3 regions of the Paenibacillus sp. JNUCC32 genome follow, and region 2 is predicted to be linked to each of the others. Evidence: predicted binding sites of a transcription regulator. Region 2 holds the regulator's gene; each other region holds the start of a gene.

Region 1 (3,282 bases), 250 kb from region 2:
CGCCAAAAACAGCGGAAGGTGCAGAAGGGCCGGCTTGGCAGCCACCATTCCGATGAAATAAGGTACAGAGACCATGGCCCAGCCTCCATGCTCCCGCGGAATCACAATCCTCGTCTTATTCATGCCTCTCTCCCTCTCCATCCATCAGCTCGCACCGACAACGATTCATCTCTTGTCAGCCGCTCGAAGCATTGCCGGACGAATGGTATGTAATATCGCTAAAGGTACCCACATAATGAATGATGTCGCCGGATTCGTCCCTTACGGCATTAATGGTCAACAGCTCCAAATATTCATCCCCGTTTTTCCTGCGGTTCCAAATCTCCCCCTGCCAGCTTCCGCGTTCCATGATCTCAGACCACATCGCGCGGTAAAACGCCGGCGATTGCCTTCCGGACTTCAGCACGCTCGGATTTTTGCCGAGCACTTCCTCCTCCGAGTATCCCGTTAGCTTCGTGAATGCCGGATTGACGGCACTGATCCTTCCGCCTGGATCCGTTACCAGAATCCCTTGGCCGGTGGAGTTAAACACCTCGGATTGCACGGCAAGTTTGTCCTGGTAGTACATCCATACCACAACGACGAAGCTCGCAAGCGCAACCTGCGACAAAGCCATGAAGCCGATGGAATACTGCCCCGTAACCGAATGGATAAAGGAAAGCATCAGCGGCGGAAAGAAACCGCCAAGACCGCCCATCATGGACACGATGCCATTCACGATGCCGGCCTGCTTGTTGAAATAAAGGGGCACGAGTTTGAAAATGACCCCGTTGCCGAGACCCGCACCAACGGCTATGGTTAAGCAGCCGGCCGTATACAAGCCGATGGACGGGGAGAATGCCAACAGGATAGCCGCAGCCGTCAGCCCCAGGAATACGCCCATTAATAAGAACAGCGGTTTAAATCGATCTGCAAGCCAGCCGCCGACGGGACGCAAAAAAGTCGCGATCATGATGAACCCGGCCGTCCGCATCCCGGCATCCACCTTGGCCAGCTCAAAATGAGAAACCAGGAAGTTCGGCAAGTACACCGTAAAGGCTACGAACGAACCGAAGGTAATGAAATAAAAAAGCGAGAAAAACCACAGTTTTTCATTCTTATATACACCCTTGATCTGTTCCATGACCGGTGTTTTCACCTTGATTTCTTTGCGGTCGCCTAAAAAAACATTGAATAATGCAAATATCAGCAGCAGGATCAAATACAGCTGGACGGTTTTGGACCATCCGATCCCCGTTGCGATGACCGGTGCGGCAAACGTGGTAATGGCTGTACCGATGTTGCCCATCCCGTAGATCCCATTGACCAGTCCCAGCTTCTCTTTTGCATAGTATTTCGGCAATGAGGTCACGCCCACCGAGAACACGGCCCCACCGATCCCAAGGAACAAGCCGCCGATGACCAGATGCGTAAAGGATGAAGCCACGCTGATAAAATAGACCGGAAACAGCAGCAGGATGAAGCTGGATATAAAAACAATTCGTGCTCCGACCACGTTGGCGTAATAGCCGAGCGGTATCCGCAGAACCGAGCCCAGCACCACCGGAATGGCCGTCAGAATGGCGATCCGGTCTGCCGGAATGGCGATATCTTCTCTTATGAACGGCAGGAGCGCGGAGATGATGACCCATACCATAAAACCAAGCACCAGATTCATTGTTTGCAGCGGAAGCTGCAGCTTTTTGATCATTCCCATCACCTTTTCCAAAGCGTAATGAATGGCATATTGATCCCCAGCTCCTATTGTACGTGCACCTATTCACAATGCGAATAGGGAAGTTCCCTGAATCTCTCCGGGGAACTTCCCTATTCCTTACCGCAATCACCCTGCTTATGCGCCATAATTAAAAATCCAGCAGTTTTTTCTTCAGCGCATATTCCACTAACTCCGGGCGGCTCTTCAATTTCAGCTTTTCCATGATTTTGGCCTTGTGCGCTTCCACCGTTTTGACCGATACAAATAGTTTTTCCGCGATTTCCTTGTTGCCATAGCCCTTCGCGATCAGCGGCAGGATTTCAATCTCCCGTTGGGACAGACTGTTGAACGGATCCTGCTCCGCGCTCTCGCTGTCTTTCTTGATAAATTCCCGGACCAGGGACGTGGCCATCTGGGGGTGGATGTAGGTTCCTCCCTTATGGACCATCCGGATGGCCGAAATCAATTCATCATCCGGCGCATTTTTGAGCACGTAACCCGAAGCTCCGTTCTTCAAAACATGGAACAGGTAATCGTCATCGTCATACATGGTCAGGATCAAAATTTTCGTTTCCGGAAATTCGCTGCTGATCTTGCCTGTGGCAATCAATCCGCTCTCGCCGGGAGGCATGCTTAAATCCATCAACAGCACATGCGGCCGGTGCTTGGCCACCATGGCGTATGCCTCGATGCCGTCTGCCGCCGTCGCGACGACCTCCATATCCTCTTGGTAATTCAGAATCATGGAAAATCCGCTGCGGACCACGGCATGATCATCCGCGATCACAATTTTCATGTTCCCCTCACCTCCGCCTTGCCGCTGCTCGTAAGCGGGATCTTCAGCTGAACCGTCGTCCCCTCGCCGGGAGCGGAAACCAAAGTAAACTGGCCACCGACGAGCTCAGCGCGTTCGCGCATTCCGTACAGCCCGAGTCCGGTTCCCTTGGCTTCGTCAATGATCATGTTAAATCCGGCGCCATCGTCCCGGACGGTTAACTGAAGGCAGCCGTTCTCCTCGCATAATCGGACATGAACCTCGTCCGTTCCCGAATATTTCAAGGCATTTAACACCGCTTCCTGGCAAACCCGGTACACCACCGTTTCAATCTCGCTGCCATAGCGGGCCGCCGCCAATTCGGCAGAGAATTCAACCAGCATGCCGTAATTCTTCCCGATCCATTTGAAATGGGAGCGGAAGGCAGCCTCCAGCCCCAAATCATCGAGGGAAGCGGGCCGAAGCTCGACCGACAAATGCCGGATATCATCCAGCAGCCTCGTTAAAGACGCCTCGGTCTGGTGCAGCTTCTTGAGCACATCCTCGCCCACATTCATATATTTAACGACGCGCAGGTCGACCAGCGAGCTTAAGAGCTCCTGAGCCACGCTATCGTGCAGCTCGCGCGAGATCCGCTTGCGCTCGTCCTCCTGTGCCTTGATGACGTATTTCAGCATATTCGTCCGCTGCAGCATTTCCTGCGTTTTCTGCTGCTTCGTCAGATCGAGGAGCATCATCACCCGGATGCCGCGGGCTTCATCGATGGTATGGTAACTGGCCGCATAAGGAACAATTCCTTCAGACCGCGTCT
Region 2 (3,282 bases):
CCATTCGAAGCTGTTCACCGACGTGAAGGCGAATCATCAGCTGCTGCCAAGCTATGAGCGCCTCGTCATCGACGAAGCGCATCATCTTGAGGATGTCGCCGGCAAGCACCTTGGCTTGCAGATGAAGTATTTTTCGGTGGTCCATACCTTGACCCGCATGTACAAAGACAGCCGAAGCGGGCAGCTCCCGGCTCTGCGCCAGCTGCTGCAAGCTTCGCCGCACGAGAAGGCAGTCGAATGGTCTTCCGTCATCGACCGTTTGTATCCGGACCTCATTACCGCAAAAGAGAACTGGGATCGGCTCAGCGATCAATTGTTCGGACTGCTTCCGGAACGCGGAGACGCTTCTCCGGGAGATGCCGGCCAATTCTCGCTCCGCCTGTCCCCGCTTAAGAAGCCGAAGGATTGGGATTCGATGGCCGAACTGGAGCATCAAATTCATCTGACGCTGGGCGATGTCGTGCGCAAGGGCGATAAACTGATCGCCGAAATGAAGGAAGATTTGGATGACTACAGCGCGGACAGCCTGTTAACCGACCTATCGGGCCTATTTAAGGACCTGGCCTCGCATCGCGAAGACCTGCGCTCCTTCATGGCCCTGAACGATGAGGGCACGGTATACTGGATGGAGGCGAACGGCAATTTCCGCAGCAAATCGCTGCAGTTGTATGCCGTGCCCGTCGACGTGAGCGCTCATCTGAAGGAATTGTTTTTTGACAAGAAACAAAGCGTGATTCTGACATCGGCGACCTTGTCGGTGGACAAATCGTTTCAGTTCATGATCGAAAACCTGGGTCTTCAGGAAGCGGCTGAAGCGGGGAACCTGAACACGGTTCAGCTCCCGTCCCCGTTTAATTACAGGGAACAAGCCCTTCTTGTCGTGCCGCGCGATTTTCCGAGCGTGAAGGGATCGGTTGGGGATGCACTCTTTGTGAATACGCTCGTGAAGTCTTTGGCCGATACGGCCGTCGCTACGCATGGCCGCATGCTCGTCCTGTTCACTTCGTACCGGATGCTGCGCCAGGTGCACGAGCCGCTGAAAGAAGCGCTGGCATCAAGCGACATCACGGTATTGGGACAAGGTATGGACGGAACCAGCCGTACCAAGTTAATCCGAAGATTTCAGGACAGCAGCGCTTCCGTGCTGCTGGGCACCAGCTCCTTCTGGGAAGGGGTAGACATCCCGGGCGAGGCGCTGACTTGTCTTGCCATCGTCCGGCTTCCGTTCCAGCCGCCGAATCACCCCTTGGTCGAGGCCAAGAGCGAACTGCTGCAGCAGCAGAAGAAGAATCCCTTCATGAAGCTTTCGGTTCCGCAAGCGGTCATTCGTTTCAAACAGGGGTTTGGGCGTCTGGTGCGAACAGCACAAGATAAAGGGATCGTGATCGTGTACGATACGCGGGTCATTGAATCCTATTACGGGAAGTATTTCTTATATTCCTTGCCGGGGCCGAAGATGGAGCATATGCCGACAGAGGGGATCGTTCCCCGAATTTCGGAATGGCTGCAGGAAGAGGCAAGCGCGGGAAACCAAGCGGAATAAAGTGAAACCAAGCACGATCAACAAAAAAAGATGTAGTTATTAACCTATTATTAGGGGGAGCATGCATGAAATCGGAAAAAATTTCGGAAGCCGTGGTCCGCAGATTACCTGTATACTTGCGCTATTTGAATGAGCTTCAGAAGAGGGAGGTTTCCACGGTTTCCTCCCAGGAGCTGGGACAGAAGCTGGACCTCAATCCTGCTCAAATTCGTAAGGACCTGGCGTATTTCGGTGATTTTGGACGGAAAGGGATCGGATATGATGTTTCTTATCTGATCGAGAAGATTCGCCAGATTCTGAAGCTGGACCAGAAGATCAATGTCGCATTGGTCGGGGCCGGTAATCTTGGACATGCATTATCGAATTACAATGCATTCCTGAAGGATAATATGAAGATTGTGGCGATTTTCGATTCGTATTCTCCCAAAGTTGGTATGAAAATTAACAATTTGGTCGTACAGCCGATGGAAGAGCTGGAGAAGACGGTTCATGAGCACGGCATTCGAATCGGGATTATTACCGTTCCGGATTTCGAAGCGCAGAACGTAGCGAATCAGCTTATCGCCTCAGGGATCGAGGCGATTCTGAACTTTGCGCCAACCATCCTGAAAGCCCCAGCCCATATCCGGATTCATACGGCTGATTTTACAACGGATTTGCAAAGTTTGGCCTATTATTTGGATAACGGCAAGGAGGATGCAGCACATGACAACAACGAAGTGGATGGTTAAGAACGGAACGTTTGCAGTACTGGAGGAAAGCCAATCCGTGCTTCGCGGATACCTGGTGGTTGAGAACGACCGGATCACGTACCTGGGCGAAGAGGAGCCCGTCGTGGAAGAGGGGACAGAGATTATCGACGGAACCCATCTGTTCTTCCTGCCCGGATTGGTGAACACGCATGGACATGCCGCCATGTCGCTTCTTCGCGGCTATGGGGACGATCTGGCGCTGCAGGTATGGCTTCAGGAAAAAATGTGGCCGATGGAAGCCAAATTCACGTCACACGACGTATATTGGGGCACATCGCTCTCCGTGCTGGAGATGATCAAGGGCGGAACCACGACGTTTGTGGATATGTATGACCATATGGATCAGGTCGCGAAGGTTGTCCAGGACTCGGGAATGCGCGGCGTCCTGACGCGCGGCGTAATCGGTTTATGCCCGCCCGAGGTACAGCAGCAGAAGCTGGATGAGGCGGTGGCATTCGCGAAGGATTGGCATGGCAAGGCTGACGGCAGAATTACGACGATGATCTCGCCGCACGCGCCTTATACCTGCCCGCCGGATTTCATCGAAAAATTCGTTCAAGCATCCCATGACTTGAACCTGCCTTTGCATACCCATATGTCCGAAACGGAAACTGAAGTGGCTCAGAATGTTAAGGACTACGGGCTTCGCCCCGTTGCCCATTTGGAGAAGCTGGGCATGTTCTCCCGTCCTACGCTCCTTGCCCATGCCGTTCATCTGACCGATGAGGAAATCGAAGTCTTGGCCAAGCATCAAGTAGCCGTATCGCATAATCCCGGAAGCAATTTGAAGCTTGCCAGCGGAGTCGCCCGCGTACCTGCGCTGCTGAAAGCCGGCGTAACGGTGTCGCTCGGTACCGACGGACCTGCTAGCAACAATAACCTGGATATGTTCGAAGAGATGCGGCTGGCTGCCCTGATCCATAAAGGAGTAAGCGGGGATCCGACGGCCATTCCGGCCTCCGAAGCGCTCCGAATGGGCACGGTATA
Region 3 (3,282 bases), 700 kb from region 2:
CGCAGGATAACTGGTCCGGTGTTCATCCCTATCCGAATTACGTGAAGCTGGAAACCCCCGCTTCCTTTGCCAATCCATTGCCGACCGAATCCGCCGAAGAGGCTTATGAGGCGGTCATGCAAAGCGCCGGAGCCATTCTGCCGAAGCGGGATGCCGTTGATGCCCGAATCATCCAGGATGTGATCCACCGAACCGGCATGCATATTAACTCCCAGAATGAGGTGGGCGGATATCCGCTCGTGGAGCCGGTTGTTTCCACAATAGAAGATGACGATCATGATGGAATGCCGAATGATTGGGAGATCGCCCATGGGCTGGACCCGATAGATCCGAGCGACCGCAATATGACCAATAACGAAGGATTTACGAATCTGGAGCTTTATCTGAATTCCATACCAGGAAACGGATCGGCCAATCCCTCAGCCGTCATTACCGCCCCGGCAAACAACACGGTGGTAAAAGCCGGCTCGAACGTCACGATTGAAGCGTCCGTTTCCGATGAAGACGGCAGCGTAACCAAGGTGGAGTTTTACCGGAACGGAGAGAAGGTTGGAGAGGACGAAAGCATGCCGTTCCGCTATCAGTGGACGGACGTTGCGGATGGCACCCATTACTGGGCCGCAAAAGCGATCGACGATACAGGCACGATGGCATTCTCAACGAGCGTGGTCGTTCATGCGAACACTAAAGGGAGCATCAGGCCTTGGAAATCGGCCGATGTCGGCAGTCCGGGAATTCCGGGACATACGCAGCTCGGCGGCGCGCCGGGCGAAGTGACCGTCAAATCCGCGGGTGATATCGGCGGCACGAAGGACGTCTTTCATTTTGCATATCAGAAGGTAAAGGGAGATGCTGAAATCGTTGCCCGGATTGAAAGCATCACTCCGACGAATGAGGAAGCGGAAGCCGGAATCATGTTCCGCGAGAGCCTGAAAGAGGATGCCCCGTTCGTTTCCCTTGTCGTCCCTTATATTCGCACGGGGAAAAGAGGCGTAACCCTTAGTCGAGCCGAGGAGGGCGGCGAGGTCGCGAGGATTCAGCCGGAACAGGAATTTCAGCTGCCATATTGGATCAAGCTTGTCCGCAAGGATAATCAATTCACATCATTCGTTTCTCAAGATGGAACCAGCTGGACCACGGTTGGAAACGTCCAAGTCGATTTGCCGAAGCAAGTCTATGTCGGGCTTGTGGCGGATGCGGCTAAAGTTAACAACGAGACGTGGAAATACAATACTTCCACATTTTCCAATGTAAATATCTCGGCGAAGACAGGCATCGGTCCGAAGGCCGAGTAATGTGAACGATGACGAAGAAACTGGGCAGCTTTGAGAACAAAACAGGGATGATTTCATCCCTGTTTGTTGTTGTCCTGGCTACTGTGGTCCTTTCGATACTATCGTTCACATAGTGTTACATTTCAGTATGACTGCAATCACATATGCGGGGATGGGAGTTTCATATACTTGAGTTGTAAGAGTGAAAAAGTTCACAAACACGTATTAAGTCTAGGGAGGTTTGAATATGAGTTCATTCACGCTTCAGAGCCAAGTATCCGATATTGTGACATCTATCCCGCAAACCGCGGATTTATTTCGATCCCTCCGCATCGATTTTTGTTGTGGCGGCCAGGTGCCTTTGGAAGAGGCAGCCAAGCAGCGTCTTCTGGATCCAGCCGTCGTTCTGGAGCAGGTTCGGTCCGTAGAGAGCAAGTTTGCCGATTACCAGGAAAGCCGTCCCGCTTCATTGAAGGAATCCGAACTGATTGATCACATCCAACAAAAACATCATGCCTTCCTCCGTGATGAATTACCGGCATTAACGCCCTATGTAACGAAATTGGCCCGTGTGCATGGAGATCGCCATCCCGAGCTGCTTCGCGTGCAGGTGCTCTTCTCGGAATTGAAAAAGGAGCTGCTGGAGCATACGAAGGACGAGGACGAACGTGTATTTCCGCTCATCTTGAAATTTGTGGCGGACCCTAGCCACCAAGCGGCAGCAGAGCTTAAGCCGCACGTATCCGAACTGGAGCATGAACATGCTCATGCCGGCAGCTTGCTGCAGGAGCTCCGGGACGTAACATCCGATTTCGAGCTTCCGGCTGATGCCTGCGGTACGTATCGGCTTGTCTTTCAACGGTTAGCCATGCTTGAAAAGGATACCTTCGAGCATATCCATCTGGAAAACAACATATTGTTTGAGCGGCTGCGCCAAGCGGTATAACCTTTCGACAACGTCCCTTCCTCACCGAATGAGGAAGGGATATTTATTGTTCCAGCCCGTCATCCTACTCAACGATTCGCTGCATTCGGACGATAAATATAGTGATCAGAAGGGAAGATGCAGTTCCCAATGATACGCCAATAAGCTTAAGGACACGGTATGGCGGACAATAGCACCCGTATGAAGGGTTGGGGGAGATAGCATGAGCAATGTAACTGAAGAACAAACACAGCACGAGATGATAGGGGCCTTTGTCAAGGTAGCTCCACTTCTGAAAAGTCTTACGAATGATGACATCACGATTGGCATTTACGACACGGAGAAGCTCATCATCAACATTCCGGGAAGAACCTTTTCGCTGAACGTCAAGCCTGGGGACCCGCTCGTGGAGGGGGATATCGTAACCGATGCCATCCGCAATAATAAAGCTATATCGGCAGTCGTTCCGAAAGAGCTGTTTGGATTTCCGCTTGCTGCACGGGCGATCCCGCTGCATGACGAGTTTGGCAGGGTAATCGGCGGCGTAGGCATGGGTACAAGCCTAGAAAAAGCGAATATGCTGTTTGAGATGGCCGAGAGCTTTTCCGCGATTGTCGAGCAGACCACCGCATCCATTGAAGATATTAACCAATCCATCGCTCGCCTTACCGATCGGGTGTCGGACGTAACCGGCCAAATGTCGGAGGTTAGCTCCAGTGCGCAGCAGATCGGCAAGATTTCCACCGTCGTCAAGGAAATTTCGGATCAGAGCAGCATGTTAGGCCTTAATGCTTCTATCGAAGCGGCAAGGGCTGGGGAAGTCGGTAGGGGGTTCTCGGTCGTTGCCGATGAGATTCGGAAGCTGGCGACAAGCTCCAAAGAGAATGTGGACCAGATTAATGGCATCACCAAGAATATTCAAGAATTTTTGCAGCGGCTAAATCATGCTTTTGCCGATATCCACACGCTGACCGATACCCAGTCAAGGACGATTCAGGAGTTCTCGGCAACGATTCATGAGATTAGCATCAAGGCTGAGGAACTGGCACAGGTTGCTGAAGAAACCTTGTATTCCAAAGAAAA

What was found. Region 2 encodes Rex, which represses fermentation and respiration genes when NADH is low (regulators of the CRP and FNR family bind a similar motif). Its sites were predicted from a motif close to TTGTGAAATATTTCACAA; they were not measured.
Region 1: JNUCC32_RS15420 (nitrate/nitrite transporter) is a predicted target of Rex. The motif match lies at 1,748-1,765, and genes of this name have one in related genera.
Region 3: ric (iron-sulfur cluster repair di-iron protein) is a predicted target of Rex. The motif match lies at 1,475-1,492, and genes of this name have one in related genera.

What each region holds. Positions count from the first base shown of each region.
Region 1 is NZ_CP062260.1:3,425,854-3,429,135, forward strand. It holds gene JNUCC32_RS15415 (YwiC-like family protein) at 1-123, opposite strand, end outside; gene JNUCC32_RS15420 (nitrate/nitrite transporter) at 176-1,690, opposite strand; gene JNUCC32_RS15425 (response regulator transcription factor) at 1,845-2,492, opposite strand; gene JNUCC32_RS15430 (sensor histidine kinase) at 2,489-3,282, opposite strand, start outside.
Region 2 is NZ_CP062260.1:3,173,128-3,176,409, reverse strand. It holds gene dinG (ATP-dependent DNA helicase DinG) at 1-1,543, shown strand, start outside; gene JNUCC32_RS14155 (redox-sensing transcriptional repressor Rex) at 1,609-2,274, shown strand; gene JNUCC32_RS14150 (amidohydrolase) at 2,249-3,282, shown strand, end outside.
Region 3 is NZ_CP062260.1:2,471,370-2,474,651, reverse strand. It holds gene JNUCC32_RS11050 (Ig-like domain-containing protein) at 1-1,295, shown strand, start outside; gene ric (iron-sulfur cluster repair di-iron protein) at 1,522-2,220, shown strand; gene JNUCC32_RS11040 (methyl-accepting chemotaxis protein) at 2,423-3,282, shown strand, end outside.